3 regions of the Lacticaseibacillus casei DSM 20011 genome follow, and region 1 is predicted to be linked to each of the others. Evidence: riboswitches for the same ligand, from Rfam matches in the RefSeq annotation. Region 1 holds a riboswitch; each other region holds the start of a gene.
The links. Region 1 has a riboswitch for lysine ahead of lysA (diaminopimelate decarboxylase). Riboswitches for the same ligand answer to the same signal wherever they lie in the genome.
Positions count from the first base shown of each region.

Region 2: it holds a riboswitch for lysine, as region 1 does, so the genes downstream of both, LBCZ_RS13350 (ABC transporter permease subunit) here and lysA (diaminopimelate decarboxylase) in region 1, are expected to answer to the same signal.
Region 3: it holds a riboswitch for lysine, as region 1 does, so the genes downstream of both, LBCZ_RS08835 (amino acid permease) here and lysA (diaminopimelate decarboxylase) in region 1, are expected to answer to the same signal.

Region 1 covers NZ_AP012544.1:38,872-49,768, forward strand. Annotated here, with positions in the region: gene LBCZ_RS00180 (N-acetyldiaminopimelate deacetylase) at 1-665, opposite strand, end outside; gene dapD (2,3,4,5-tetrahydropyridine-2,6-dicarboxylate N-acetyltransferase) at 672-1,376, opposite strand; gene lysA (diaminopimelate decarboxylase) at 1,386-2,735, opposite strand; lysine riboswitch at 2,872-3,051, opposite strand; gene LBCZ_RS00195 (aspartate kinase) at 3,695-5,074, shown strand; gene dapF (diaminopimelate epimerase) at 5,076-6,083, shown strand; gene LBCZ_RS00205 (aspartate-semialdehyde dehydrogenase) at 6,087-7,145, shown strand; gene LBCZ_RS00210 (IS5-like element ISLca2 family transposase) at 7,333-8,748, opposite strand; gene LBCZ_RS00215 (YxeA family protein) at 9,091-9,420, shown strand; gene LBCZ_RS00220 (hypothetical protein) at 9,546-9,758, shown strand; gene LBCZ_RS00225 (helix-turn-helix domain-containing protein) at 9,742-10,050, shown strand; gene LBCZ_RS00230 (ISL3 family transposase) at 10,099-10,897, opposite strand, start outside.
Region 2 covers NZ_AP012544.1:2,771,074-2,781,970, reverse strand. Annotated here, with positions in the region: gene LBCZ_RS13390 (PH domain-containing protein) at 1-378, opposite strand, end outside; gene LBCZ_RS13385 (hypothetical protein) at 984-1,307, opposite strand; gene LBCZ_RS13380 (iron-sulfur cluster biosynthesis family protein) at 1,459-1,797, shown strand; gene LBCZ_RS13375 (DUF975 family protein) at 1,869-2,582, shown strand; gene LBCZ_RS13370 (IS30 family transposase) at 2,717-3,769, opposite strand; partial or broken gene LBCZ_RS13365 (ABC transporter substrate-binding protein) at 4,048-5,319, shown strand; gene LBCZ_RS13360 (hypothetical protein) at 5,346-5,591, shown strand; gene LBCZ_RS13355 (amino acid ABC transporter ATP-binding protein) at 5,915-6,661, opposite strand; gene LBCZ_RS13350 (ABC transporter permease subunit) at 6,665-8,266, opposite strand; lysine riboswitch at 8,373-8,546, opposite strand; partial or broken gene LBCZ_RS16760 (lysostaphin resistance A-like protein) at 8,782-9,066, opposite strand; gene LBCZ_RS13345 (hypothetical protein) at 9,088-9,462, opposite strand; gene LBCZ_RS13340 (helix-turn-helix domain-containing protein) at 9,694-10,569, shown strand; gene LBCZ_RS13335 (helix-turn-helix domain-containing protein) at 10,566-10,897, shown strand, end outside.
Region 3 covers NZ_AP012544.1:1,790,766-1,801,662, forward strand. Annotated here, with positions in the region: gene serS (serine--tRNA ligase) at 239-1,522, opposite strand; gene LBCZ_RS08825 (helix-turn-helix domain-containing protein) at 1,945-3,522, opposite strand; gene LBCZ_RS08830 (helix-turn-helix domain-containing protein) at 3,768-5,297, shown strand; gene LBCZ_RS08835 (amino acid permease) at 5,457-6,917, opposite strand; lysine riboswitch at 7,062-7,236, opposite strand; gene budA (acetolactate decarboxylase) at 7,296-8,006, opposite strand; gene alsS (acetolactate synthase AlsS) at 8,073-9,749, opposite strand; gene LBCZ_RS08850 (hypothetical protein) at 10,257-10,811, opposite strand.

The sequences.
Region 1 (10,897 bases):
CTGACGTTACGAGCAACGACGGTTTGAATCTGGTTGATAAAACTGGCAGCGGCTACGATCATATCGTTGGCATTTTGCGGCAAGGCTGCGTGGCCACTTTTCCCGATGAGATCGACATTGATTTCAGTTGTCCCGGCAAAAAGGGTGCCAAGCCGCGTGCTGATGGTACCAGCCGTCAAGTCGGGGCGATCATGCAGCCCATAAAACTCATCGATGTGCCAATCGCTGGTGAAAGTGCCCATGTCGTAGGCCAATTTGCCGCCGTTTTTGCTTTCTTCAGCCGGTTGGAAGAAGAAAATCAAATTATCTTTTGGCTGATGGTGGGCGAAATAATCCATAATTCCTAGCGCAACTGTCATGTGGATGTCATGGCCGCAAGCATGGGCGATGCCGGAATGCTGCGAGCTAAACGGTAAGCCGGTTTGTTCCGTCACCGGCAAGGCGTCAATGTCGGTCCGGTAGCCGATGGTTCGTTGCGGGTTTTGCCCGTGAACTTTGACTAGTAAGGCAGTCGGTAATTTAGGCAGTGTCCGAATGGTGAGGTGGGTTTGCGGAAAACTTTGCACCGTTTTAAGTAGGAAGGCATGCGTCTCTTTTTCCTGCAAGGCTAGCTCGGGGATTTGATGGAGCTGGCGGCGAATGGCAATCAATTCAGCTTCCTTCATTAGAAGTCACAGCTTTCTGAGTTCGTCGAGCAGGACGGTTTTGGCTTCGGTTTGATCGTTAACCTGCTTGATGACTTTGGCGGGAACGCCGGCGACCACCGTGTGTGCCGGCACATCGTTAATGACGACAGCTCCGGCGGCAATGACCGCACCTTCGCCGACCGACACGCCTTCAAGAACCACCGCATTGGCGCCGATCATGACGTGATCACCGATTGTGACAGGCTTCGCTGACGGCGGTTCCACCACGCCGGCCAAAACGGTACCGGCACCAATGTGGCAATGCTTGCCGACAATCGCCCGACCGCCCAGAACCGCACCCATGTCGATCATGGTGCCATCACCGATTTCAGCGCCGATATTAATGATGGCACCCATCATGATCACTGCATTGTTGCCGATCAGAACCTGGTCACGGATGATCGCACCGGGTTCAATCCGGGCATTTTCCGCTTTGATATCCAGCAAAGGAACGCCGGTGTTACGGCCCGCGGTTTCGACATAGTAATCGTCAAGCTTGGCCTTTTTCAGGATTGGCTGAATAACCGCCCAATCGCCGATGACCGTTCCGGTGTGTTCCCCAACGAATGCGTGAACACTTTTTGGAAAATGCAAATCAGCTAACTCGCCTTTGAGATAGACCTTAACGGGTGTTGTTTTCTGACTGTTGGCAATGGTTGAAATGATCTTTTGGGTGTCTAATTGTGCCATGATGGCCTCCTATTTGGTTGCGGTAGTAGCGTTGTTGGCGGTGGTTGCGGGTGTTGACGAGCTCGGTGCGGCGTAGTGGTGATCGTGCTGAATCAAGTCGGCGTAATTTTCGCGCGTGACGACCAGCTGGGCCTGGCCATTTTCAACGAAAACGACGGCCGGCCGCGGGTTGCGGTTGTAGTTGGATGCCATGGAGTAGCCATAAGCGCCGGTGTCGAAAACGGCAACCACATCACCTGGCTGGGTGGCGGGCAATGGGGCGTCGTCGATTAAAATATCCCCGGATTCGCAGTACTTGCCGACGAGATGGACATGCTCGGTTGGCTTTGCGGTCGGGTGATCGGCAACCACCGCAGTGTATTGCGCCTGATAAAGGGCAGGCCGAATGTTGTCGTCCATGCCGCCGTCAACTGCAACATATGGCCGCAACCCAGGCACGTCTTTGCGGCTGCCGACCGTGTAAAGACTGTAGCCGGCGGGGCCGACAATCGACCGCCCGGGTTCAATCCAGACTGCCGGAAGCGGCCAATCAAGCTGGCTGCTTTGCGTCTTGAGGGTGCTCAGAATGGCTTTGACAAACGCTTCTGGCGGCAACGGATCATCCTGGCTGGTGTAAGCAATCCCGAAACCACCGCCAACATTGAGCACTTGCGGGGTGAAACCGAATTGCCGGTGCCAATTATCAAGGACAGCCAGCAGCTTTTGGGTGACGGCTTCAAATCCGGCCACTTCAAAAATCTGCGAGCCGATATGGGCGTGGATGCCGAGCAGGTTCAGATGTTCGTCGGCTAAAATCCGCTTGGCTGCTTCATCTGCCTGCCCGCTTTCAATATCAAAGCCGAATTTACTGTCAGTTTGGCCGGTTTGATCATAAGCATGGGTGTGGGCGCTAATTCCGGGAGCGACCCGAATCAAAACATCTTGTTGGCCAACTGCTGCTTTCAAGAGCTCATCAAGCAGATCCAATTCGTGAAAATTGTCCACAATGATCGTGCCGACGCCAGCATCCAATGCTTGTTGCAGTTCAGCTTTGCTTTTGTTATTGCCATGAAAGCTGACTTTTGCCATGGGAAAATCGGCGGCTTGAGCCGTGTATAATTCGCCGCCGGAAACCACATCGACATGAATGTTTTCAGCCTTGGCGACATCGTACATCGCAATGGTCGCAAACGCTTTGGAAGCATAACTGACAGCATAACGGACGTTGGCAGTCTCAAATACTTGTTTAAACGCGCGAATCTGGTGGCGAATCGCTCCGACATCATACACGTAAAGCGGTGTTTGAAACGTGTGCGCCAGCTGGCTGGCCGCGACCCCGCCGATGGTTAATTGACCTTCTTGGTTTGTAGCAAAATTCATAACGTGCATCCTCCTTGAGCGTGGACTGGGCCGGTTTCTGGCCCAGTGAACGCGTTACGGCAGGGCGACGGCAAACGAAAAGGGATCCTTTTGTTTGGCCACGCGTCAAACAAAAAGATCCCAACTTGCAATCTACTTGAATGATAGCGCCCCGCTTAGGTTTCTAAGCGACAGTACAGGATTTATTCAACCCTGGCCCAACAGGCTTGCCGATCCCGGCGCCCCCATTTCGGCAACCGCCCCTTTCACCAAACGTCACCGCGAAGGATCTCGCTCGATTCGGATACTCATGTTGGTTGCAACCTCTATCTGTTTATCACCAGACTATAATAAAAAAACGAAGGCGTCAAGAGCGTGAACCGGCGCGATTAGAAGTCGGAGTGTAAGCGGCCTTGGTCGTGATGGCCCGGGCTTAGGCCATTGCGATCAAGGTCCTTACACGCAGACGTCTGCGCCGGTGAACGCGTTTAAGAGAGCAGCAGAGAAAACCAGGGGGCTCAGGCGTGATGGCGCGGGCTTAGGCCATTGCGATCAAGGTCCTTACACGCAGACGTCTGCGCCGGTGAACGCGTTTAAGAGAGCAGCAGAGAAAACCAGGGGGCTCAGGCGTGATGGCGCGGGCTTTTGCCATTGCGTTAAGCCTTTTACACGCAGGCTCGTTCCCGCGCCAACACACTTTCTGCCAGTCACAACCTCAATTCCTTCATCACCCGTTTGAGTAAAAAAATTAAAAACAAATTTCAACACTTTGTTTCTATCCAATGCCGCCAAAACATGCCGATTTTCCGCAATCGCTGGGGGTTGTGTTTCTGGGAGAGTCTGCTAAAGTACAAAATAAAATGACAGAGTTCTCATTTGCAGAAACGAGCTGGCGAAACTCGATTTCATTGGCGCGACGTCTGTGAGCGAATAGCTGCAAGTTGCTTGCGAAAGAGAACTCATTAGGGAGGCAGTTTATCGTGCGGGTCGTAAAGTTTGGCGGGTCATCATTAGCAAATGGGTCGCAGTTTGCCAAAGTTGTGGCAATCATGAAAGCAAATCCTGCACGGCGGGTGATGGTGACTAGTGCACCTGGTAAACGGCATCCCGGTGACGTTAAAGTAACGGACTTATTGATTCAGTATGCCCAGGCGTTCTTGCGCCATGAAAATGCAACTGAAGTCGTTAAGAAAATTGTTGCGCGCTACCAAGCAATCGCGGATGATTTCGGGCTTGATCCACAAGTCATGCTGCAAATCAGCGAAGAACTATACCAGTTACCGAAAAAGACATTTACCAATCACGATTATCTCATGGCCGGATTCAAGGCCCGCGGGGAAAAGTTGAATGCGTTTCTGATGACTGCCGTTTTGAATCATGAAGGCATTGAAGCCACTTATGGCGAACCAAAAGACTTGGGTATTGTGGTGACCGATGATCCGAATGATGCAGAAGTTTCACGTGAAACTTACACGCATTTGGAAACTTTTACCCGACCGCTGGGTGTGCTGGTGGTACCTGGATTCTATGGGTATACCAGTAAAGGCGCCATTGCCACTTTTTCGCGAGGCGGTTCCGATATCACCGGAGCAATTCTCGCCAACGGTTTTCACGCAGACTTATATGAAAACTTTACCGATGTTGATGGGGTCGCTGCAGCTGATCCGCGGGTGGTGGCAAATCCACAGATGATTCAGGAAATGACTTATCGGGAAATGCGGGAGCTATCATACGGTGGATTTGGCGTTTTTCATGATGAAGCGATTTTGCCAGCCATTGCGGGACAGATTCCCATTAATTTGAAGAACACCAATCATCCCGATGCTCCCGGAACCATGATCGTTCCCGAACAGCATTTTGTCCCGAAGCACGCCATTACCGGCATCGTGAGTTCGCAACATTTTGGCGCCATTTACCTGCATCGTTACCTGTTGAATAAGGAAGTCGGGTTCACATTGAAGTTGCTGCAGGTTTTGGAACGGCACGGCATCAGCTATGAGCATATGCCAAGTGGGATTGACGATCTGACGATTATTCTGGATGATCGGCAGCTGAATGAGGCCAAGCGGAAGGCTGTGTGCGACGAGATCCAAGCGGCGGTCCATCCCGATGTTTTGAAGTGGATCGATGATTACGCGATTATCATGGTTGTCGGCGAAGGGATGGCGCAGCGAACCGGCTTGATTCAGACGATTTTGCAGCCGCTAGCGAGTGCCGGCGTTCACGTGTCGATGATCAACGAAGGCGCCTCGCAGATTTCACTGATGCTGGGCACCTCGCGAGAGTCAGCCAATCGCGCGGTCAAGGCAATTTACAACGCCTTTTTCATTCCGATTAATCAGCGTCTGGAGGTGCACTAACATGGTGACATTGCAAAAAGTTCACGGTTCTGAGAATAGTTTCTTTTTATTGGATGAAACGCAACTGACCCAGCCGTTGACGAAGACGCAGCTGGCGACATTGACGCAACGGCTAACCGACAGTCAGACGGGTTTGCTAGGCGGTTCGGACGGCGTTTTGGCGATTACGGACGCACCTGGAACAGCGGGCAAAATGACCGTCGTTAATACGGATGGCAGTTTTGCCAAGCTTTGTGGCAACGGGCTGCGGACGGTGGCGCGATATTTAAGTGAAAAAACCGGCCAAACATCATTCCGCGTCCACACTGACTTTGCGGGTTTGGCGGTCGCCAAGCAGAAGCCATTAGCAGCCGGGGTACCGGCGTATTCGGTTGAAATTTCACCGGTTAGTTTTGCGCCAGAAGCTTTACCGTTTGCTAATTTAGGCACGGATCGCATTGTTGACACCGTTTTGCCGGCCATTCATCCGCATCTGAAGTTCACCGCGGTCGCCGTGCCCAATCCGCACTTGATTGCGTTTGTGTCCAAAGACGAGTTGGCTGGTCCGGATCTTGAACGGATTGGCAAGCAATTGAACGGGGAAAATCCTTATTTTCCGGAAGGGGTTAACGTCACATTTGCCGAAATCTTAGGGCAGGATACGCTGTTTGCCCGGACCTATGAGCGTGGCGTCGGGTTTACCAATGCTTGCGGTACCGGCATGTCAGCAACGACCCTGGCGTTTATTTTGACCCACCCCAACCAAGCAGCGTTGGATCGCGTCAATACCGTGTATAATCCAGGAGGCATGGTCAAAACGGTGGTTCATCGCGATCACGACCATTATTGGATTGAATTAATCGGCAATGCGACGGTCACCGCCACGATCACATTGCCAGAAGCAGCATTGATCGGCGGCGATTTGCAGCAGGCGGTTATCAAGCAGACGAGCGAGCAGGCGGCTTATGAGCGGTTTGTTGCCGCATTACCGCATCGCGCATTGGCTGACACATTGACAGAAGGAGTCTGAAAAATGAGTGGTTATCACGTAGCAGTTGTGGGTGCAACCGGAGCCGTTGGAACCCGGATGTTGAAAATGGTCGCAGAGAGCAAATTACCGATCGCATCGGTTCTGGCACTTGCCAGCAAGCATTCAGAAGGCAAAAAGGTACCGTTTCGCGATGGGACATTAACCGTTCACGAGACAACCGATGATTCATTTAAAGGGATTGACATTGCGCTGTTTTCCGCTGGCGGGTCGGTTTCCAAACGGTTTGCCCCGGCAGCCGTTAAAGCCGGCGCCGTGGTGGTCGATAATACCAGCACCTTTCGGATGGAACCGGACATTCCATTGGTTGTGCCAGAAGTAAATCCCGAGGCGCTGCGCCATCATCAAGGTATCATCGCCAACCCTAATTGTTCAACGATTCAGATGGTCACAGCGCTGGAGCCAATTCGTAAAGCATTTGGTTTGAAACAGGTTGTCGTTTCGACTTATCAGGCAGTTTCCGGTGCCGGACAGTCGGCCATGAATGAATTGTTTGATGAAACCCAGGCAGCATTGGATGACAAACCGCTGGAGCCGAAAATTCTACCGACTGCCGGCGATAAGAAGCACTATCCGATCGCCTTCAACGCCTTGCCGCAGATTGACGTTTTCGAACCAGACGGCTACAGTCATGAAGAATGGAAAATGATTCACGAAACCAAGAAAATCATGGCCGGCGATATGAACAGCGATGCGATTAAAGTCACTGCCACCTGCGTCCGCATTCCGGTTCCCATCGCCCACTCAGAAGAAGTTTACTTCGAAGTGGAAGATAGCAATGCTACCGCTGACGCCATTCGCGCGAAGTTAGCAGAAGCACCCGGCGTGGTTGTTCAAGACGATCCGAGCCAACAACTCTATCCGCAAGCCAGAAACGCCGTTGGCAGCAAGGAAGTCTTTGTCGGCCGCATTCGCGCCGATGCAGAAAATCCGCGCTTCTTCCACATGTGGGATGTTTCCGATAATCTTCTCAAGGGTGCCGCATGGAATTCCATGCAGATTGCGGAGACCATGGATGCCATGGGCTTGATTCAGCCGAAGTGAATAGGATGTTAGGGCCGATACCATGTTTAGTCGCTTTTGGGCGGCGGGTGGTGTCGGTTTTTTATATGCAGAATAATTAACGTTATAGGGAGATATACGAAATTAATTTCAAAAAGAAAGTATTAAAGCATGCAAAAATTGCTACCGTGTCTATTAAAAAGTCGTATAATACTTAGTGGCTGTTGAACTAGGCCACCATATCTTCGACCCTTGTAGTAAATTTATAGCGAATTTGATAGGCCTCACCCTCGAATTTAGCCAAAATTAAAATTGGTATAGCAAATACCCTTAACAGGGTCAGCACATTGCTCAAGACGATGGCCGCGTCAATCTTGACGGCCAGTGATTCAGCTGTCCGAGTGTTCACCAAGTCAAGCCCCAGCGTGCCCTTCATAAAAGCAAACCGGCGTTCAATGGTACCTCTTCGATTCTCGGCATCAGTATCCTCACGCCGGTTTGCTGCATCAACGTGTTTTGGATGCCGGCCAAGCTTCGGACCGCAGATTCGGATACCCAAATCCTTACACAGCTTTAGGTTCTCCCGATTACGGTACAGCGTATCGGCCAGTACTTCATCCGGATAATGTCCATGAAGGTCGTAATAGTGGTCTAAAGTTTCCGCGAAGTCTTGGCCCTCAGAGAATGCGGTGAAATCAAAACGTTCAATGTCGACTACGCCTTCACTTAACGAACAGTCAATCTTCGCCCCAAATTCAACTTTAGCATTGGCCTTACCACGTTGAATTGGGCGAATGTACGGCTGTTGGAGACTAACAATTCGGTCTTCAACGTGGTGAGTCTTGTGGGTATACATGTACCATTGCTGGTCAAATAGAATTCGAATCACGCCTAAGCGAATCGCTTGTTCATCTGGTAGAGTCGCACCCTGATCGATGAATTCGTTGATGTACCGCAAATCACGGCGCACATATTGAAGTTGGGCCTTGACCTGTTTATGAAAGCCACCACGCTGTTGCTTTGGATGTCGTGAAAATGAGGCCCAGCAATGCTTCGCCTCGCGTTTGTACATGCGTGGGTTTGGCACACCAAGTTGGTGTGCCATATCGATCGCCATCGCCTCAAGATTCAGCCTTGCTTGGTTGAGGAGGACGGTGTCTTGAGGATACTTGATTTTGACTGGCACTGCGGTTGCGTCCGTGATGACGGTGTCCACTTTGAATGGGACCAACGCTTCGATCTTGGCGCGTACTGTATCATTCATGATATTCGTAATCAGCTCGGAGATATCGGCAATTCGTTTGCGAAAGTGTGCCAGGCTGGAATAATTGAACGGCTCAACCGCTTTGTATTCGGACAACCCGATGAAATATTGAAGTGCGGGTGTATCACGAATTGCCGCAACCACCCCACGATCAGTTAAACCCATCCGTTGTTGGATCAGGATTGCCCCATAGAGTAAACGAAATGGTTTTGCCGCACGTCCCGCATTTTTGGTGAACTCCAATTGGTATGCCTCATCGAGAGCTTTCCAGGGCATGACCTCCGCCAACTGGACCCACTCATTGTTAGAGCTAAGTGGGGTACTTAAACCGGCACCAAAGGATTCAAATGACAATTGAAGCGGGCTGTGACGATAGACCATACGATAACCTCCGAGTAGGTTCCCAAAAAATGCAAGGAAAATGCAGGAAAACAGCTAATTCCAATGGATTTATTATACCGCAATAATGCATATATTAGCTTAACTGCCTGAATTATAGAATTTTTAAGCAGCCACTACTTAGAATAATACTTCTATTATACTTTTATCTATACTTAGCTTGACAGGAATCACTTATGTCGGCGATAATCCTTTTAGGAAACAGTTTCTAAATTAACGAAATGCTTGCTACGATTGCCATCCAGATGAGGCAAGACAGCAATCATTTACTTTAATATTGTCGACGTTGGTTGCTAAGAACATAGTTGAAGGAGCACACGTTGTATGAAAACAACAAAACTTTTGGGAAGTCTTGCGGCAGCGATTATTGTAGTGGCCCTTTCTGGCATACTCCTGATTCACAACCGGTGGACGGATCGAGTCAATCCATTCGTACCCGAACAAACAAGCTACGCAAAAGTCCCACAAGGTACACAGCGTTATCGCAATGTCAAGTTGTATGCCGCAACGCAGACAAAGCCGACGCTGGTACTGAAAGAAATGACCGGCTATGATCCGGATGGGAAGTATGTAGCGGTGCGGCACAAGGGACAGTACGTGAAGCGTGTGACTTATGTGTCAAAAGAGGCGTTTGCAGAAAAAGTGCGACAGTAGGCAGTGACTTAAAGACTGGGGAAGAATTAAAGCCAAAACAAATGATTGACGCGAATTGAGTTGTTATGGAATAATATGGCTACTATTGGCAGACGCACAGCTTTTCAAGAAAGAAGGTAACAGCCATGGCAGTGATTGGGACGATTTTAATGTTGTTGTTGGCAGTTCTGGCGTTGGTTATTGTTTTAGCGTTGATCGTTGCTGGGATACAAACGTTACTATCTTTGTGGCCGTCCACTAAAATGAAGCGACTGCCGTATCACGTGCGTGCTGGTATAATGTTGGCTTCGCTTTTCAACGCTCTTTATAAGGTAGTCACACTTGGATCCGTTATTTGATCAAAGCAAAGGGGAGCTGAGGATGACACCGAGAACATTAAAGATTGAAGATCTGATAGCTAAATATACGGTTCACCCTGAGGCAAAAGCGCAGTTTGATCAGGGCAAGGTTCGTTTAATGAATGCTTATCAATTTATGAAAGCACGTGACGCCGCAGGATTATCGCAAAGAGATCTTGCAGCTGCAGCTGGTGTACCCCAAAGAGAGATTGCCCGAGTTGAGCTAGGCGAGCGTACAAGTCTTGATACTTTGAGCAAAATTGGCTCTACGTCAACTGGTGTTGAAGAATAAATTTATCATTTGAGGCGGTTCTCCATTTGGGGAGCCGTCTTTGTCATGTTATGCCGTGATTTGGTAGATTCGTTTGAAGAAGTTCAGCTGATTCTTGAAGCCAAAACAGGATCGTTTGAGTGACTTGATGAGGCGGTTAACCCCTTCGATCGGACCGTTGGAATAAGGGCTGGTGACAGCGGCGAGAACAGCGACTTTGTGTCGCTTAAGCGTCGCGATCGTCATGTCCATTGCCGTACCGTTTGGCTCGTAAGTAGCTAACAGGTTTGCCAGTTCCGCGGGATGTTTCTTCACCATCAAAGCATCATGAAGCGCTAAGTAGGTCTCGTAGGTTTGCTTGAGCTTGGGCTCAGTATCAAGTGCGATATCGATGGCCTCCTGTTGCGTGACGTCTTCATTCAAACCAAACAGGAACTGTTTGTGTTTAGCGTCAGGCGCAGTTTGATGAAAAAGCCGCCAGTTTGTCTTCATGATCTTATAAGGACGGCTGTGCTTGTCATCAAGCTGTTTGAGCGCTTGGACGCGTACCTGATCAAGGGCACGAGCCGCAAGTTGAATGATATGGAACCGATCAATGACGACTTGGGCCTTGGGGAAAACCTCATGAATAATCGTCTGATAAGCTGCATTCATGTCCATGGTGACCGTCTGGACCCGAGTGCGTTCAGCGAGTGAATAATGAGCGATGAAGAAGTTTTTAATCGTGCGGTTGAATCGGTCACCAAGCAAGGCAATCAGACGATGTGAATCGGCATCAAGACAGATAAACGACATCATGCCATGAGTGGAACGGAACTCATCAAAGCAGAGTCGCGTGGGTAGCCGGCGAGCCGGTCGGAGTTTGAGA
Region 2 (10,897 bases), 190 kb from region 1:
GCTGGCGGTTTCGATGTTGACCTGTTGCAATTGTTGCCACCGGAGAAGCGGTCCCTGTTCCAACGTCACATTTTGAATGCGAGCAATCGGGATCGCTTCATTTTTACGGAAGAAGAACCCTTTTTGAAGGAAAACTGCGGTCGGGGTGATGTTGTAGCGCAAAAATCGATAGCGATAAGACACGAGGACCCGTCGGATAATATATTGCAGCACCGTTAACCCAATGACGCCAAGACCTAGCCATGAAGGCCAATGCCAAAAATGACTGGCGATGAGCAAAAGTAAGCCAACAACAAAAAAGTTGAAAGACCAGATGAATATATCGGCGCGCCAGACAAATTTGATGTTAGCTGGCAAAGAATATCCCGTTTCGTTCATTTTTTCGCCTCCGTTTTCGTCAGGATAGCAGAAAATGGCGACAAGCGAAACTGTTGTTGTCATAAAAATGAACTTATTACGTTGCTTTTGCCACACGGGTTCGATTGAAGTGGTGCTTGCGTTTTGAAATGGCTGTCGCTCACCCAAACGCGTTCGCCAGCGCAGAAGCCTGCGTGTAAGGACCTTGTTCGCAATGGCCTAAGCCCGGGCCATCACGCCCAAGGCCGCTTACACTCCGACTTCTAAGCGCGCCGGCTCACGCTCACCATAACGCGTTCGCCAGCCCAGAAACCTGCGTGTAAGGACCTTGTTCGCAATGGCCTAAGCCCGGGCCATCACGCCCAAGGCCGCTTACACTCCGACTTCTAAGCGCGCCGGCTCACGCTCACCATAACGCGTTCGCCAGCCCAGAAACCTGCGTGTAAGGACCTCAGGCGCAATGGCCAAGGTCGGGCCATCACGCCTGAGGCCACTTACACTCCGATTTCTAACCGGGCTGGCTCACGCTCACACTAAAAAAGCCCACCTATCTGCGACAGCAAAGATTGCTGGCAGAGAGGCGAGCTTGTTAAAATGAAACAGCAGAAGCAGTTGGCGCCGTTGGTTCAAACAGTCAGCGCATAAATGAATTCGATCAACTGCTTTTTCATCGCAACGTTGATGCCGTTGATGGGCTGCTCGAGAATCTTTTGGTATTCTTCGAGAACATCATATGGCAGCGGCGTGAGTAAGTTGAGATCGTCAATGACATCACTGACGCGGTCGGTGGTGCTGAGATCAACGAAAATATCGATCTTGTTGAGGCAGTCGATTAATAAATCGGTCATGCCGGCATCAGGCTTGCCGCTTTGGTCGGTGACGACAACCTGCAGGTGATTGACTTGTGCATGATCGATCTGGATAAACTTTAAAGCCGAATAGATATTCATTGGCACACCTCGTCTTAACTGACAGAATAGCATCGTGGTTCATTACACCAATTTTAGGCATTTCGTTAAACTTTTACAAGCTGGTTGTATCCTGTGGCAATCCGTTCCATAATGTGGGCGACAAGGATTATTGTACTTGTGGGGGTGAAATATGGAGCTTAATATATCTGCACAGGCAGCAGCCCGACTGGCGCCGCTTTTACACGCAGATCGGGTGTTGGTTTTGGATTTAAATGATGGCATCGGGCCTTATTCGCGACAGTATCATGATGCATCCCAAGCTAAATTCAGTCTCCTGATATTGCCACGCCGTAATGTGCCGGATGTATTTGATGCGCACCTTGATTCCCCAGTAGGACCGGTTTTAATCAAAAGCTATGCGGCTGGGTTTTTTGATTCGAAAACCGAGTTAACCGTAAGTGGCGATGAGTTTACACTTTTGCGCGGGAAGCCACGACTCAATCCGAAGGTCCCGCTCAAGTTTGTGTAACAAAACGGGCTTTTCTGTTATGATATTCCCAGCAACTGTATGAGGCAATCACAGTTAAGGGGGAGTTGTCTGTGGACCGGACATCACTAAAGAATCAAGCCAAGGCGGAATTGAATCCCAACTTTAGCTATTATCTGCGCATTAGTTTACCGGCGTTACTGTTGATGGCATTCGCAACGCTTGTGCCGTTTCCTTCCGTACATGAAGTACATCGCGGGGAATGGCATACTCTGTTGCGGGGAGATATATTCACGGTCACAGGCGGGCGGGTGAATGAATACTGGCAGATGTGGCAGTCAATTGTTATTTTTTTGAGCCTGTTGGGTGTGTTACTGATGATTGGCGTCATGTTTGCGATGATCGATGGTCTTCGCGGCCGGTCGGATCATCAGTTTAGTTGGATGCAGATGTTCAAGATTTTTGAACGGGGCGAATATTTTCTGGGCAGCTTGTTGATTGGTCTGTTGCAATGGCTCTGGATTTTCCTGTGGATGTTCTTGCTGATTGTCCCGGGGATTGTTAAGGCGATGGCGTATTCACAGGCGCAATGGATTTATCGGGATGCGATCGATAGCGGCCAACCGATTGGCTATACCGAAGCCGTGACCCGCAGCCGAGAGTTGATGTTTGGCCATAAGTGGGATTACTTTGTGTTATTGCTGAGTTTTCTGGGCTGGTGGCTGTTAGAGTTGATTACTATGGGGCTGGCTTCCATCTGGGTCATCCCGTATCGCAGTATGACATTGGCGAATTTCTATCTTAAATTAACGGAAGAACAAGCTTAATACCGCAGTAAAATGCAAAAAGAAAGCAAAATCGGCTTTCTTTTTTTTCGTAAATTGCAAGAACAAGTTAGCCAGTCGTTGAGGACAATCCCAGAACAGGCCGTTATCAAATAGAAGTTGTGGCGCTAGAGAGACTACTGGGCCATGCGGTGAACGCGCCGAGCTTCGGCCTCAAAGTTTTGCTGGGGTGTGCAGTAGCCCTGTTGTTTGCGAGGCAACTGATTCAAGCGGTCTTGCGTGGCCTGCACTTGACTAGGGCTAATGTCATCTAGGGACATGCCCTTAGGGAAGTCCTGGCGGATCATCCGGTTATGTGCCTCGTTGGTGCCACGGTCGCAGGACGTGTAAGGATGGGCGTAGAAGATCTCAGTTTCCGTCCCAGCAAAAGCAGTATTTAAGGCGGTGAACTCGGGTCCGTTGTCGGCTGTGATGGTCTTGATGCAAGCTCCCCATTCGCGCTTGATTCCACGCAATGCATAGCTCACAGAGTCTGCATCTCGTCCTTCGATCAAGCGGAGAAGTTGGCAACGGGTCTTGCGCTCAATCAGAGTCAAGATGACGCTCTCCTTGCCATTGCGTTTACCGACAATGGTATCCATCTCCCAGTGACCGAACTGCCTGCGTCGTTCAACGACCTTAGGCCGTTCCTCGATACTGCGGCCAGCCAGGCGCTTAGCCTTGGTGTGGTGCTGGTGAGAGGTCTTCCGCTTAGTCTTCTCCAACAGGTCGATATTTCGAATCTCTAGGCGTTGGTCGTCAATGTACTGGTACAAAGTCGAGGCACAAACAAGCTCTTCAGGAGTAAACAGCTTGTGTCGCTTGGCATAGCCGATCGAAGCATCCGGCGACCATTTGTCCTGCTTAGCTCGCTGTACGTACCAGGCTAAGAAGACCTGTACGCTGGCGAACTTGTCAGGACGATGGCAGCTCAAGCGTGCAGTCTCGTAACGTGCCTGAGCAGCCTCTGGCAGGTATTGTCGATGGTAGACGCGCTTGCCATTACTCTTCTTGACCTGATCTACTGTACCTCGCTTGATTTCATTATTAATGGTCTGCGGGCAGACGCCAATTTCAGCAGCAATCCAACGATTGGACTTCCCAGCTTGGCGGAATCCGGCCACTTTTCCGCGCTCGAGTGATGTTAAGTGCTGACCTTTTTGGCGGTGTGTGCTATCCTGTTTCTGCATCAAGACAATATCCTCTTCCATTGTTTGTGTAGGAACTTCAATGATACAGGATATCTGTTCTTGATGTTTTTTATTGTCCAAAAAATTTTGAGACAGTGGCTAACTTGATTCTAAAATGCGCGTTTCTTTTTTTTTGGCAAAAGATACCGCTTGCGGTAAGTATTGGTATACTGTACATAGTTTTAAGGAGATGTACTGACAGCCGGATGGGATCGGCGGTTTGCGGGTCTTGTCCACAACGACACGATGCGTTTACGACAATAATGGGGGTACATGTGATGAAGAGACGTTGGTTACTTGGTGTTGCGACTGCATTGATGGTCTTGTTGCTGACCGCATGCAGTAGTGGCAGTTCGGCGCAGAAAACTTCCAAGGGTCCGGTGACGATTACCTTTTGGCACCGGATGACCGGGAATTACAACAAGGCGTTGGAAGGGTATATCAAGACGTTTAACAGTAGTCAAAAGCAATACAAGGTCGTTGCAACATCGCAGGGTTCGTATGACAACTTGCAGAAGAAGTACCTGGCATCGGCGAAGTCCAAAACCTTACCGACGATTGGGCAGGTAACGGATACGATTATTCCGGAATATGTCCATGACGGGATGCTGGTCAACATTGATAAGCAGGTAAAATCCCAGTTTTCCGCCGCGGAGCTGAAGTCGATTTATCCCGGCATTGCCACGAACCTGAAGTATCACGGTGATTATTATCAGATTCCGTTTGCCACCGGGACGCGGCTCATGTTTTACAACAAGGATATCCTAGAAAAATATCATCTGACTGTACCGAAGACTTGGGAAGAACTTGCCAAAATCGGGCAACAGCTTAAGGGTGATGGCATCACAGGTGTCGCGTTTAATAAGAGTTATGATTTTGAATTTGAGACATTAGCGTATGATGTCGGCAATCGCCTGATTACGCCGCGGTAGAAGGCGAAAATCGATACGCCAGCTAGCATCAAAGCGATGACGGCGATCACCAGCATGCTGCAGGATAAGACGGCTGTCACAGCAGGACTGGATAATTACTTTAATGTGCCATTTGTTCAAGGTAAAATTTTTGCCGGCTTCGGCTCTAGCGCCACGATTCAGCAGATCGCGTCAACGGCACCTAAGAGCATGCATTGGGGAACCGCGGTGATGCCGAGTTTTGATGGCAAATCCAGTTCGGTTCTGGGTAACAATGGTATTTCAGTTTTCAAAGGTGCCTCGGCGGATCAAATCAAAGGCGCGGTTAAATTCATGAAGTTTCTGATGAGCACCAAGATTCAGACGCAGTGGGCCAAAGCCAGCGGGTACGTACCGGTTGTGTCGACCGCCACGAAGTCAAGCGACTATCAAGCCTACCTAAAAGCCAACCCGAACTACCAGGCCGCAGTCGATGCTTATGATGATGCATTCTCATCAACACCATTCATCGGCTATAACACTTACCGTAACAACTTGCTGGATGCCGTTGACCAGACCGTTTCCAAAAAGGCCGAGCCTAAGACCGTGCTAACCACGCTGCAAAAGCAAGCCGAAACCATTTTGAAAGATAATCGTTAATTAACCAAAAGAAAGCAGGCGCGTCCATGACGACATTCAAACGGATTTTAAAACGAACCCTTATTTACACCGTGCTGGTACTGGGCTTAGCGGTGCTAATGACGTTTGGCTATGTCGGCTATCAAGACGTCACCGCTGGAAAAGGCTACCTTGCCTTGCGCTACCTTTTGCTAACGGCAGAGTCCGGGGTCGGCGGCTTTTTCCTGTTCTTCATCGTGGTGAGTCTGGACACATGGCGCGAACATCGGGAAAAGAAGCGGAAGACAAAATAATAGATTGTCGTGCCAAACTCCGCAATCTCCGGCCAAATGGGGCTGGAACGTGGTGGGCACGACTTTGAGCCTCAGCAAAACCGGCTGAGTCTCAAAGATCGGCCTCATTGTAGGCGGTAAACCGCCAACAATGATTTCACCACTGAGCCCCATCTGGCCTCCGATTGCTACGCTTTGGCACTGACGTTTTAATAATTCAAACCAATTTCCTAGGAAAACTAAAAGCGGACATACTCCAGTTATTGTTGAGTATGCCCGCTTTTGTATTGTGGCCGTGAATTATGATCCGGCTTCATTTTTATCTGTTTATGAGGCTAATTCAGTTAAACCCGGTTCAAGTAACGCTTCAGGAATTCCTTTGTCGCTGTTTGTTGCGGATTGCCGAAGATTTGATCCGGCGTGCCGGACTCGGCAATGATGCCGTTGTTCATGAAGACGACGCGATCGGAAACATCGCGAGCGAAGGCCATTTCGTGGGTGACGATGATCATGGTCAGGCCAGTGTGGGCTAGGGCCGTCATCGTGTTCAGGACATCATCGACCATTTCCGGATCCAGCGCACTGGTTGGCTCATCAAACAGGAGCACTTCCGGATCCATTGCTTCGGCGCGGGCAATGGCGACCCGCTGTTCCTGCCCGCCGGAGAGCTGATCCGGTTTGGCGGCAATGAAGGGATCCATGCCGACTTGTTTCAATAGTTCCAACGCGTGGGTTTTGGCGGCAGCAGCGTCACGTTTTAAGACGGTTTGCTGCGGCACCATTACGTTTTGCAAGACGGTCATGTTGTTGAACAAATTGAAGCTCTGGAACACCATGCCGACTTTGGCGCGATAGGTGCTCAACTTTACGTCTTCCCCTAGAATGCTTTTGCCATGAAAAAGAATATCGCCGCCAGTTGGGGTTTCCAACAGGTTGATGTTGCGCAACAGGGTCGACTTGCCGGAGCCGCTGCGACCGATGATTGAAACAACTTCACCGGCTTGGACGTTGAAATTGATGTCAGTCAGGACTTCGTGGTTCCCAAAACTCTTTTTGAGATTCTTAACTTGGATTAATGGTTCGCTTGCCATGAGCTAGTCCCCCTCTTTTGCGGTGCCAATTTTCGGTGTTTCAACCTGCATTTGATTGTTCATCACGTTGTAGTCTTTGGGTCCGTCGAGATGTTTTTCGATGAGCCGGAAGAGGCGGCTGATGGTGAAGGTCATGATGAGATAGATGCCGCTGACGATCAGATAGGTGTGGAAGAACTGGAAGCTTTGTCCGGCAATGGTTTCGCCGCTGAAGAACAGTTCGGAAACCGAGATAACCGACAGCACGGACGTATCCTTAATGTTCACAATGAACTCATTCGTGACCGCTGGCAGGGAATTACGAACCGCTTGCGGCAGGATAACTTTCATCATGGTTTGTAGATGCGTCATGCCCAGCGCACTGGCTGCTTCGAACTGTCCTTCATCAACGGAAATAATCCCGCCACGGATAATTTCGGAAATGTAGGCGCCAGTGTTAATTGAAACAATCAAAAGCGCTGCGGTAGTGCGATCCATGTTCAGGTGCCAGGCTTGGGCGGCGCCATAATACAAGACCGCTGCCTGAACAATCATTGGCGTGCCACGGAAGACTTCGATATACAAGGAAAGCAGCCAATTGATAACTGCCCGCAAACCGCGCTGTCCCAACTTCTTGGGTTTTGGCGTGGTGCGAATAATCCCGACTAACAGGCCGATGATGAAGCCAACAAGGGTGCCGACCAAGGCCAGTAACAACGTCATACCGGTACCACGCAAGAGCATCGGCCCATACTGTTTCATAATGGCCATGAACCAGTTGCCGCTCTTTTCGGTCGAAGGCTGATTATCGACCGCCTCATTCATCAGGCGTGCCCGCTCTTTTTTGGAAATCGTAGCGAGCAGTTCATTGATTTTAGCTTTATTGGGATCGTTTTTCCGCAACCCGATTGCTAGGTTGGTGTCGCTGGCATCGGTTTTAAATCCCTGACCCTTGGCAAAATGGATATACATCAGGTTCGGGTTGGCGCGTTCTGCCGTGATCCCTTCAGGAACTTCGGAAACGTAGCCGTCAATGGTGCCAGACTCCAAGGCCACCCGCATCGCTGGGAAGTCGTTCATGGCCGGTTCCTTGACGACTCCTTTGATTTGGTTAATGGCCTGATAGTGATACGTACTGAGCTGCGCTGTCACTTTAGCACCTTTAAAATCAGCAATACTCTTGGCTTTTGCATATTTGCTGTCTTTACGGACGACCATGGTCAGATTGGAAATGTAGTACGGATTGGTAAAATCAATCGTTTTGCGCCGATCCGGTGTTGGTGACATCCCGGCGATAATGGCATCGATTTTTCCGGAAGTTAAAGCAGGCGGCAGGCCATCCCAAGAGGTTTTGACCACAACGACTTTCTTGTGCAGTGCCTTAGCGACTTTCCGCGCAATCTGAACATCGTAACCATTGGCGTATTCATGACTGCCTTGAATCTTGACCGCGTTATTGGCATCTGTGTTCTGTGTCCAATTGAACGGTGCATAGCCGGCTTCCATACCGACTTTGAATGTGTTGTCGTCGCTCGCAGCATTGACTGGCTTAGCAGCAAAACCGCCAAGCAGCAGAATCAATACGAGCCCCAGCACACCCAAACGTGCAACCCAGTGTTTTTTCATAAAATGACATTCTCCCTTCTTGTAGTGGGAAATAGAGCTGGAACCAAAAAATCGACCTTTATTGAACAAGCAATAAAGGTCGATTCCATCGATTTTAGTCATAAACCAGAATCATAGCGCCCCGAAGCAACCTGCTTCGACAGTCCATGAGTTATGCGCTCATGGCCCAATGCGGATCGTCCGAACACGGCCCGACATTTCGGCGGCGGCACTTACGACTGGTTCAACATGATCCGGCACTCCCCAGTTTTCGTTGCCCACCGCAACCTCTATTTCTTGGTGGTGTATTTAAATGTCAAAATCAAGTGTAGCGGAATGGGAGGTGGATGTCAATTGGATGTGAGCGTGAATTGGCGCGGTTAGAAGGCGGTGTGTAAGTGGCATAGGCGTAATGGCCGTTTTTTGGCTATTGCGCCTGAGGTCCATACACACAGACTTCTGCGGCAGTGAACACGTTATGGTGGAAGAAGTTTATATTAGCAGGCATACTTACGAGAAGCATTTTTGAACCGCTGTCAAAACATAGAAACAAAGGCTAAGACGTTATTAAGGATGTGCAGTGCGATGCTATAGCGTAAATCCCCAGTAAGCGCGTAAACGGAACCAAATAGCCATCCCATGGTGCAGTAAACTAAAAGATTGACGGTGAAATGAGGTTCCTGAAGCAACCCAAACACAAAGCCTGAGACTAAGACAACGAAAATTTTGCTCATAATAGTGTTCTTGTTGACAAAATAGTTAAAGAAAATTCCGCGTAATATAAATTCTTCAATAATCGGTGCCGCTAATACAGCGTCAACACTGGCTAATAATGGCGCAGTTCAAATGAATTTGTTAACAAGCACCTGATTCGTGGCATTGTCCGCGTTGAAAGGCGTGAGAGATTCAACACACAGCAACCCAAAAAGAGACACAACCCCAATGAGAAGTATAAGCATGTTCTTTCTCGAAAGTGGCTTTAGGCCATAGCCATTTGGATTAAAACGTTTCAATTGCCGGAAATATAGCCAATGAAGAAACCAAATGAATGCCCCTTTTAATAATAGTTCAATCACTAGAACTTCATATTGGTCTTGCTGCAATTTGCTGATTGTAAAAAAATCATGGAATTCAGTTAAGACATCAAGCAGCATGATGCCTGCGAGAAGAAGTGCGCGCTTCAGCAATGAACCGCCAATGGATATTATTTTCCCCAATTGTCTGTCCTTCTTTAGACTTTTGAATGCTATAAAAATTGGGCTACATGAATACGCGCCCATTGTAACAATTAGCGTTAATGGTTAACAAGTTTAAAAATAGGCACAAATTAAAAATCAGAACATATAGATTAACAAATGTAAAGCAAAGAAAAATATTTCGATTTTGAAAAAATGACAAAACGTGTTAAATTTGTCTAATAAACTTCTCATAAAAAGGGGCGGGTGCTGATGCCGGAGGAGCCTGTCAAAGTCGGGGCCTATTTACGGGCGTTGCGTCTTGAAGAAAATGACTCATTGGAAGAAATTGCGGCGGGGATTACGACGGCCGCTACTTTGTCACGCTTTGAACGGGGGGAGACTCAGCTCAGTGCAGCCGTTGTTTTAAAACTGTTAACGCGCTTTGATCAAGATGTTGAATTGATGCAACAAGGCTATCGGGCATTGAATCCGGAGAATTTTTTCCAACAGGTTAATCGGGCCACGGTTTCCGGTAAGTCAGCGTTGCAGGTGTTAGCGCAAAAGCAGTATCGCTTGTGGCGACAAACCGGGCTGATTTTTTATCGACTGAATCAAATTAATATTCTGGCCCACAATGGGTTTACGGACCCGAGTTTTCAGACAACAGCGCAGATGAAAGCCGACGTTATCAAGTATTTGAAACGGATTCGGTACTGGGGATTGTACGAACTTGATCTTTTCGCCGCCACCTTGGTGATATACGACCATGAGCAACTGATGAGTTTGGTCATGGAGCTGGTTTTGGACTGGCCGGATGTGAAGGGCCATCCAACCCGGAACCAGTATCTGTGGGCGATTTTGACGAATAGCATCGCCTTGCTGATTCATCGTCGGGAGTTTACGGATGCTGTGCGGCTGCTTAACGTCGCCAAGAACTTACCCATTCCGGCCGATGATCTCTATGCGCGGATCATGTTGCGCTATCAAGAGCACCTGCTGACCTATCATCGCGGCCAGCATCGGGCGGCTAAAACTGCGGTTAAAAACTTACTGGCAACGCTGGCGTTATTGGACTCGCCGTTTTTTGCCCAGTTGTTGACTAAAAGTTGGCGACGATTCCTGAAGGAGGAGGCGCAGGCAAAATGACGATCGGTGAACAATTCAAACGACTGCGTAAAGAACGGTGGCTGACGTTAAGAGAAGCCGCTGGCGACATTGTTTCGGTATCAAGCCTTTCAAAATTTGAAAATGGCACCTCACAGTTGGCCGCCGATCGCTTTTTCCTATTGCTGGATCGATTGAATCTGGACTGGGATGCGTTCACGCCTTCACGCTCGGATGCACCATTACCGTTTTTGCATCGTTATCTGGTGGCGGCACAGCAGGCAGATGTTCAGGCGTTGGCAGGTATCTTACGCCAGTTGCCGCTGGCGAATACCAATCAACGGTTGCTGTTGCATTTGACGCTGCATAA
Region 3 (10,897 bases), 1.2 Mb from region 1:
GACAACTTTGATAGATTATCATGATGAGCAAATCATGTCAACAACTTTTTGAATAAACATGCATTTGTTGAATGTCCTGATGTGCTATCAATTTGACAACGAAGAATATGATAGCAACTTTGTTGAACGCCGTCAACACTTTTTAAATGAGGTTTTACTAAGAAATTGAAGGCCGAACATTCAATCAAAAATGCAGCGAATTATTAACAATTCGCTGCATAAACATGCACTTTTTCAATTAGTCTTCTTGTTTGATGACAGTTTGGCCATGCATGTAAGGAACTAAGACATCCGGAATCTTAACGGTGCCGTCTTCTTGTTGGTAATTTTCAAGAATGGCTGCTACCGTTCGGCCAACTGCCAGTCCTGAACCGTTGAGTGTGTGGACAAACTGCAACTTGCCTTCGTCGTCGCGATAACGGATCTGCGCACGGCGCGCCTGAAAGTCTGTGCAATTGCTGCAGCTCGAGATTTCTCGGTATCGGTCTTGCGCTGGCAACCAGACTTCAAGGTCGTTCGTCTTAGCACTGGTAAAGCTGGCGTCGTTGCTGGCTAACGTGATGACATGGTAAGGCAATCCAAGCTTACGCAACAGATCCTCAGCGTCGTGAATCAGATTGGCTAATTCTTTCCATGAATCTTCCGGTTTACAGAACTTCACCATTTCAACTTTATTAAATTGGTGCATGCGGATCAAACCACGAGTATCACGACCGGCGCTGCCGGCTTCGGAACGAAACGCTGGCGTTAAAGCCGTAAAATTAATTGGCAGTTTATCCGCATCGATAATGTCACCACGATAATAGTTTACCAATGGCACTTCGGCTGTCGGAATCATAGTTAATGGCTCGCCGTCATTTGTAATGGTGTAAGTAGCATCGGTAAACTTAGGGAACTGGCCAGTCCCAAACATGGAATCGTTGTTAACCAAGTAAGGGGGAATGATTTCCTCGTAGCCTTCCTTTTGATGTTCATCTAAAAAGAAATTGTAAACGGCACGTTCTAAACGGGCTCCTGCCCCTTTATAGTAAACAAAACGGCTGCCCGAAACTTTTGCGGCTCGTTCAAAGTCCAAAATACCCAGACTCTCCCCGACGTCCCAGTGATGCTTCGGCTTAAAGTCAAAACTTGGGATCTTACCCCATTTGTATTCTTCCCGGGAGTCATCTTCATTAAGTGACATTGGTACGTCATCTGCCGGAAAATTCGGTAACCGCACAAGAATATAAGTCACTTTGTCATTAAGTGCCGCCAATTCTTTGTCTAAAGCACTGATCTTCTGGCCGACTTCACGCATCGCTGCAATTTGGTCATCCGCATTTTCTTTGTTGCGCTTCATGACGGCAATCTTCCCGGAAACTTCATTACGCTGAGCTTTTAGTTCCTCGGTTTGCACTGTCACTTTTCTGCGTTTTTCATCTAGAGCCAGTAGCTCGTCGATTTCTTCACCCTTAATCGCCCGGGCGGCTAATTTTTTCTTCGCCCATTCAGGCCTTTGCCGAATCAATTTCAGATCTAACATACTTTTCCTCCCTCATCATTTTGGTGTATCTGACACGTCAAAGTTTGCCTTGCCGCGTTTGCCAGCGCAGAAACCTGCGTGTAACCGCGCCGGTTCACGCTCAACAAAAAAAGCCCTTCATCTCCAATGGGACGAAAGGCTTCTTTTCGCGGTACCACCCAAGTTTGGCGTAGAACGCCACCCTCTTAGCCGATAACGGTCGGCTTCCGTGCAGCTCATCACTGCCCACTCATGCGCTGGAATAAGGATGATTGTCAGCTTGCACCAACCGCTGACTCTCTAAAACATCCACTTAGGCGCTTCAGACGTGTTAACTATACATTTCTAAAATACCGCATCTTGACATAGGATACAAGAAATTTTCGGATTTTTAGGATGAAGACGTACCCTACTCCAGTCAATTGAACGGATTGCATCGCGTTCTAGTAGATAAACCGGGCTTCTTTGAGCATCTTTTCATCCCAAAGTTCACGTAGCAAACTATAAAGCTGGCCGTAGTGGTCATTGGTGACATTGATGTGCCACGGGAAAATCTGCGTCTTACCGACATTGTCTTGAATGAGCCCTACCGAAGTCGTGATGACCAGATCAACATCCTTGAGATTAGCATCAGGCGACGCTAACTCAACGAACGGGACTGCATGCAAAAACGCCAAGAGATCGATATAGCCAGTCATTGTTTGTTCGATAATCGGAGCAACCAACACTTTTTTGCGTGGCTGAAATTGAACTACAAGTTGATGCAGGCTGCGATAAAATGCCTCTGTCAAAACTTCTCGGCAATTTCGAAACGATGACAGCTTCTTGCGCCCAATCACTTCGTCAAGCGTGACCTTAACCTGTTGGTAAAATGCCGGATCATCCTTGGTTTGCTGAATGTTTGAACTGAACTCGGCTAACAAACTGGTCGTAAAATCCTTATTAAACGCCAGCACACTCACCGTCACACTTAGCATATTGACGAATAGCAAACGGTAAATATCATCGGGTAGGTGAATATCACGCTTGAAGCTGTATGGAAAATGCTCGAAAAATCCACTGATCAGTTGATAAATCTCGGGATTATAGTTGTTTTTGCGCTCGATCATCCGCTTTTCAACTTGCTCATCCGTGATAATATATAGCGGTGCAAAATTAAATAGAAAATAAAGCGCGTCACTTTCGCTCTGTTGCTGCTGGGTGGTCAAATGCTCAAATTGTTTTGATTTATCCAGTAGTCGCGAGGCCGCGTCGCTGAACAAATTGGGAACCGGGTAATGCAGCACCTCCGATTGCGAATCGTGCACCAAAATGTGGCCGCTTAAAATGCGCTGATGGGAAATCGCCACATAATACATTAGTAACTCACGCGTGATGGTGTTGACCTTGCCGCTATCGAAGACGACCAGTAAGCCATCTAGAATCTGGCCAGCTTGCTGGTGCGTTAAATTTTCAAAAGGCCACGCTACGCCATTGGTTGCCAACCAATAAGCAATTGTCATAAACAGCCGGATATTTAATTCCGGGCCGGTAAATGATAGTGTTTCATACGAGAACTGCACTCCGCTTTGCCGCGCATAACCCCGAAGCGCCTTTAAATGGCGCAAAACCGTGGCTTTAGAGCTATCGCAGGCTTTCAAAAAATCATCAAGGTTCTCATACCGTTGATATAAGACAGCGTCTAAAAATTTGTATGGATGTGATTGGGCAACAAGATGATAGCGAAATTCGTCAGGCGGCACCGCAAATAGTGTTTTCACCGAACTATGGTGCCGGCCAAGCATTGCCTGTAATGAACTAATCAGGCCGTTATAAGTATTATAGACGCTGCCATAATTGCGGTTCGTAAGTGCTGCTATCTGTTTGAGATTAACCTCACTTACCAAGGGCCGATGACCACGATAAGCCGCTAATTTTGCCGTAACTGGTGTCTGCGCTTCCCGTACCTCGATAATGGTACGAAACAACCCCAGTTTCTCAGCGTCAGACATTGACAAAAAAATATCATGATTGTCTTTCATAAAATCTCCCTACTTCAAATAATTTACCCCATTTCCCATGATTATACTTCATCGAACATACAGCGTCAGGTTTCAAGCTCGGCACAAAGCTTGTCTATACCATTTTTATAGCAGTTTCTTATCTTAACAGATGGTTTTACGCATGTTTAAAGTTCAATAGTTCACTAATAAAACGTCATACTCGTCATTCTTTGTTATAATTGATATTGAAGCGAACAAAATTGTCTTCAGATTGGGGGATCACGATGCTTTACGAACAAACTTTTCTTGACCGCGCTGATTTCCAAAAATACCAAATGTTTTCAGCTATCAAGGATAGTAATGTCCAAACTTACACCATTAATACCCTCAGTCGGCACCTAGACCTTTCTTATCAGCAAGGTTACAACATCTTGCAGGAACTCTTCTGCGATCTAACTGAATTAACTGCCCACCCGGAAAATCTTAAACGTAAACAAATCAACCCTCTCATGGAAATTGACGTGACGGTTGATGATTATCACCTTTATTTGCTAAAACATGCGATCGCATTTCAATTTGTCGACTACATTGTTCAGGCAAATCATCCTTCTACCGAGCAATTTGGCCGCGCCCATTTCATCAGTCGCTCGACGTTGGTGCGTAAAACCGTCGCCTTGCGCGCATTGCTCGAACGATTCCAAATTAAGCTGTCTTTTAGTGACTTATGCTTCATCGGCGAAGAAAGCCGAATCCGCCTGTTTCTGTTTGATTTTTACTGGCTGGGGTATCATGGCGTGGACTGGCCATTTAAAGTGTTGGATGAGCAGCAAATTGTCAAAGAATACATGGCCTTGCCTAATGCTAAAACCAATCCGGTCGATGTTCTTGAAGAGATCCTTTTTTGGGCAATCTGTCGGGTGCGGATCAGCGGCAACCATTTTGTTACCGGCAACGAACCGTTTGACCGGATCTTCAATGATTACCCACCATTTCAGCATTCCGTTTATACGCAAGAAATGTTCCCGGCGTTCAATAAGCAATTCATGAAAGCTGAAAATGATTTTTTCTATTTTCAGCAACATCGAACGATCACCTTCTTGCCTGACACACCAGCCGATAAAGACTTTATTCATTACGTTCTTAGCCAAAAGACAGTTGTTGCCGATTTCGTTAAACGACTTTTAGCCTTTTTAGGTGATCATATTCGGCATCACACAGTCTTTGACCTTCAGCACGAACAGGGGTTGATCCTCAATCTGACCCGAATCGCATTGAACAATGAAATGCTGGGTGGCGACTTCATGCATTTGGTCGACTTTTTCAATCCCCGTGCGTTGAATTACACCAAAACCAATCTTTATCAAGGCCTTGAGGAATTCATTGCCACGCTGCCTGATACGCCGGCATATCGACACTTTCTTGGTAAGCAGCATCTATTTTTGCGCACGCTCTACTATTTGCTGACGCCTTATCTGCGCTACTTTGCGGAAACACCTACCGTACGGGTCAGATTGGCCTATCTCGACCACAACTTGCTTAACCGCCGCCTCGTCAACTTCCTATCCGATCTACCAATGGTTCACTTATTACCAGAACGTGCCGTTTTTAAAACAGCAGACCTCGTCATTACCAGCGTCGATAATGAGCAGGCCATCAAAGCCGCTGCGCCTGCCGGTTTTCACGGGCACATCATTAGTTGGACAGCGGAAGACAGCGATGACGCCATCTTCCAACTGTATTTGTTGATTCGCCGCTTGTACCTAAAGAAAACCGACGCCTCGTTATCAGCCCAAAATGTCGATCCCCCTTCGTAGGCTCCCGTCGTTCGAATAAATTTTAACAGTTAGCCATCAAAAATCGGCTCTAAAACGCAGCAATTTGCGTTTTAGAGCCGATTTAGTTTAGGCGCAAATTCATACTTTAACGAGAAACATTGCAGTCAGAAAGCCAATCAGGTAACCCGTTACTTACGCTCACTTGTTCGCTTGATGCTCGCGGTGCGGTGAAAGGTCGACTTTTTCTAGCGGAATCAGTTTGGTCTTGTGCTTCACCTTATACCAGACGAATAAAACGATGAATAGCGGAATAGACATGTAGGAAATCAGCAGACGCCCCCAGGCAAAATGTTGCACCGCTTGCAGATCCTGACCCACAATCACAATTAAGCTCATGATAATCGCCAAAATCGGGCCAACCGGGAACCATTTTGCATGATATTTTAACTCATGAACATCATGCCTCTGCTTCACAAACGCACGGCGGAAGCGAAAATGCGACACCGCAATCCCAAGCCACGCTAGGAATCCGGTCAGACCGGATACGGCGACCAACAGTTGGTAAACATGGGGTCCCATGATGCTGGTTAAAAATGTCAAACCACCGACCAGCATCGTCAGTAGTAAGGCTGCAATCGGAATGCCGCGCGTATTCGTTTTTTGAAAAACGCGTAGCGCAAATCCGGATCCGCCCATGGCCCACAACATTCGGGTTGAAGCATACATGCCGGAATTGGCAGACGATAAAACCGATGTCAGAATCACGGCGTTCATCACGCTGGCCGCTCCGGCGAGGCCAATTCGATCAAAAACCAGCGTAAACGGCGAAATTGCCACTTGATCAACACTGGCGCCTAACAGGTTCGGACTGGTATAAGGAATGATGGCGGCAATGACAGCGATAGACAAAATATAGAACAATAAGATCCGCCAAAACACCTGCTTAATCGCCTTGGGAATGCTGGTTTCCGGGGTAGCACTTTCGCCCGCGGTAATCCCGATTAGCTCGGTGCCTTGAAAAGAAAACCCTGCGACCACGAAAACCGCTAATGTTGCCGGCAACCCACCAACAAACGGCGCCGCCTCGGTCGTATAATTTTTAAAGCCAATGGGACCGTGCCCGCCCATGATTCCCATAATGGTCAACAAACCCACGACCAGAAAGACCAGTACGGTGATCACTTTGATTAATGACAGCCAGTATTCGGTTTCGCCAAACGACTTAACGGAAATAATGTTAATCGTAAAAATAAGCGCCAAAAAGCCCAGCGAAAACAGCCAGCCTGGCACATCCGGCAACCAGAAGTGCATCACAATGGCAGTTGTCGAAACATCAACCGCAACGGTGATGGCCCAGTTAAACCAGTAGTTCCAACCTAAGGCAAAGCCAAACGCCGGATCAACAAACCGGCTGGCGTACTCTGAAAAGGAACCGGATACCGGCACATAGGTGGCCATTTCGCCTAAACTGGTCATTAGAAAGAACACCATTAACCCGATGCCAATATATGCCGCGATTGCGCCGCCCGGGCCGGCAGTTGCAATCGCGCTGCCGCTGGCGACAAAAAGTCCGGTGCCAATACTGCCGCCGAGGGCAATCATTGAAAGATGCCGGGTTTTGAGTTCTCGTTTTACCTGATTCGTTGCTGACTGTGCCACAAAAGTACTCCTTTGCTGAATGGGTTGAGATGTTAAACGTTGGGTTTGTTACGGTTACAGGGCGTTTAAGCACTAAAAAAACCGGTGGGTGTCAGTAACTAACCCATCGGCTTATTCTGCTTTCCGTCATGAATAAACGTGATCCGATTTGTTAGCGCCCCGCGATAGTCGCGACAGTCCAGCAGATGTTATCCACTGGCCCAACACCGCCTCACTGAACTAAGCCGGCATTTCGGCACCTTTCCCTTTAACAACTGCGCATCTGGCGTTCAGGCCATTGCAGTTGCGACTGATGATCGGTGCGACCTCTAATCTTGATTATGGTTCACGTTATCATGTCTTGTTTCTAACGGCAACCGGCTCTCACCCGGTTTTAACTCAATTTTCAGCTTTGCGGATGTCATCGACTAAACTAGCCGTGTCAAAGTGCTGCTTTAAAAACGGTTCGTCATCGGTTGGCAGGTGTAACTGAAAGTCGCTAAACTTTTGTAAAAATAATTCGCCACTGTCGAGCTCAAATCCGAGAATGTGCCCGCCCATGTGATGATCAGCCGACAAAAAGTGCAAATGGAAACCCGGCGATACCACACCGGCATAAAGATCCGGTGAAAAGTACCCGATCAGCGTGCCTTTGACGTTATCGGCATGGAATTCTTTTTGGCCCGAAGCCGTCTCTGTCAACGTCGGATAAGGAGGTTGTTGCGGCAACACAGCGCGCGTGTGCATTTGCGTGAAGGTACCTTCGACCCGAACTGCCGCAAAAAGATTGCTCGTTTGTAACCGATCAAGAACCGCTTTCTGAAATCCGGTCAGATCCAACCCCTGAAGCTTCCCGGCCGAAACATCGGCTTGATAATGAACATTCGCAAACGGCACTTTCTCATCCGCTGCAACTTCGCGAACGGTACCTTGTGCGTTAACCTGATAAACTTTGCCGGCTTGAATAATCAACTCGCCATCAAGGCCGGTCAACGTGCCAATACCAGTGTCACCATGTTGCAACAACGCTTCAATTGTCTGCGTTCCGGCAAACAAACCAGGCACTAACATTGCCAGTGTCCCATGTTGATACAATCGATCCGTTTCCAAAAAGAAGTCCCTCCTTTTGCGCAGGGTTGGGCCTGCAGCCGCCCAGAATCAACCTGCCGCCAACGATTAATAAATCTGGTCAGGCAGCATTGCCGCGCCGAGTTCCGCATTATCGGAATAATCGACCGGAATGTCAACCAGCACTGGCCCTTTAGTCGCAAACGCTTCATCAAGCACCTTGCCAAGTTCACTCGGTTTATTGACCCGCAGACCCTTGGCACCAAAAGCTTCTACATACTTCACAAAATCAACCGGACCAAAGTCGACACCTGCTGCCCGACCATATTTCATCTCTTCTTGGAATTTTACCATATCATAATGGCCATCGTTCCAAATAATATGAACCAAATCAGCCTTCAAACGAACGGCTGTTTCTAGCTCTTGCCCCGAGAAAAGGAAGCCGCCATCGCCTGACACCGAAACTGCTTTTTTGCCCGGACGTACCAAAGTCGCCGCCATCGCCCAAGGTAAAGCAACCCCTAGCGTCTGCATCCCATTGGAAAACAGCAAGTGGCGCGGTTCGTAACTCCGAAAATGGCGGGCCATCCAGATATAGTGACTGCCGACGTCCACAGCAACTGTCATGTCGTCTGTCACACGTTTTTGCAATGCGGCTACAATACTGAGCGGGTGTAAGACTTTTTGATCTGAGAGGGCTGGCGGAACATCACTTTCCTGTAATTTGGCCTGTAACTCTGTGAGATACTGCTTGCTTTCAGGCGCAACCTGATAACCCCGCAGTAACGGGACTAAAATATCGAGCGTCTGGGAAATATCACCAATCAGCTCTGTTTCTGGCTGGAAGTTGTGATCGATTTCCGCTGGTACATCGTCAATGACAATGATGCGCGACTTGCCATCCGCGTTCCAGTTACGTGGTTCATATTCAACCGGATCATAGCCGATCGCAATGACAAGATCGCTGTGTTGCAATAACATATCCCCCGGTTGGTTGCGGAACAAACCCACCCGGCCAAAGAAATTGTCGATTTGGCGATGGGAGATAATACCTGCACCTTGGAAGGTTTCAACAACCGGCAACTCGGTGACTGACAACAACTCGCGAATCTCTTCGGTTACGTCGCTTGATGACGCGCGCATTCCCAAAAGTAAGACAGGCAGCGATGCCTCTTTAATGGCATGCGCCAGGTAAGTCATATCACTAGGACTTGCCGGCCCTAACTTTGGCGCCACCAGCGGCTTAATCGGTTCCGAGTTCACCGGTGAATCAGTGACGTCTTGAGGAATCGACACGAAGCTTGCCCCTTGCTTGCCGGATTCCGCGGCTTGATAAGCATTGGCAATGATTTCACTAACATTGTCCGGATCCTGCACTTCAGCGGCATATTTGGTAATCGGCGCAAAGAGATCGGCATTACGCATGCTTTGGTGGGAACTACGCAACAGATCCGCCCGCTTTACCTGACCAGACAAAGCCAAAACCGGATCCCCTTCAGCGGTTGCGGTCACTAGGCCAGTTGCCAGGTTTGAAGCACCTGGTCCGGAAGTTGTCAGGACAACGCCGGGTTTGCCAGTCAAACGCCCGATCCCGGCAGCCATGAACGCAGCGTTCTGTTCATGCCGTGCCACGATTAATTGCGGACTCTTTTCTGATTTGGGATGCTCCAAGGTTTCAAAAACCCGATCGATTTTGGCGCCGGGGATACCGAAAACATAATCAATCCCGTGATTTGCCAAACTTTCGACAATTAAATCTGCGCCATAGCGCTTCTCTTCTGCCATTTCGCCACTTCCTAAATTATTGATGTGTTTCATAATACGCTTTTTGTGTTCCGTTTCAAGCCTAGTTTTTTTTTTGAAAAACACTGACTAAACAGAAATGTTCTGTTACATATTTTTCATCAATCTGTATCAATTATAAAATTGGTCGAGTCGGTCGGGAGTCACTTAGCTGATGTTTTTTAGCATCATCTTGATTTTAAACGAAACGGCATAAACTTTGCTTAAAAACTGCTCACAAAGTGCCGCGGGGACGGGTCAGATTATTTGTTTGCTTACAGGTGTTCTATTTTAGGGCAATTAACGGCCAAACTCTGGTTTCTATAACGCGCTCACCGGCCCAGAAGCCTGCACATAAGGACCTCGAGCCAAAATGGCCAAAGACCAGCCATTTTGGCTCGAGGTCCTTATGCTCCGACTTCTTACCGCGCCGGTTCACGCTCATCAAAAAAGCACCGCCATAATAGGCGATGCCAACTTAATCATACAACTTCCAAATAACGACTGCTTTCAAGACTGCATGGAACGACTGATTTTGCCGATGCCGGTCTTGGGGTCTGTCATTTTCATATTAAAACCGAATTTCGTGAAAATGTGCCGTAACTTAGCTAAGTTAACTTTGTCAAACGAACTGATCGTGCCGTCGACTAAACCGATGTCGGCTTTCATTGCCAGGTTAAGAAATGCTTTTAACGCCAGCTGTGCCAAACCCAGATTCTCAAAATCGTAAAAAGCCAGCCGACTTTCAGAACCCAATGTCTCCAAGACGGTGATGTGCATCACATTATCCCAGCGATTGGTTTCAAACAGGAGCTGTGCTTGATAATCCGCTTTTGAATGGCCATACTTGTCAACATTTTCAAATGGTGTGTAGACGTAAATCGAGTTCGTTTTTTGCTTTTGTTCGTCGGATTTAAAGTCAGTGAACACAATATATTGGCTCACTTTCTTTTGCGCCGGATCCTGCGGCTGATTCATGCTTGACAACACGGTGAACTGCGGATCGGCTTCGATTGCTGCAAGCCGCTTCTTATAGGCCTGCTGGTACTCTGTTTGCACAGTCATTTTGAAACCTCCAGACTATTACTCGTTTTTCATTATAGCATTTTTCAATCCGATGCCTATACAAAAGAAAAAAACCGCGTTGAATT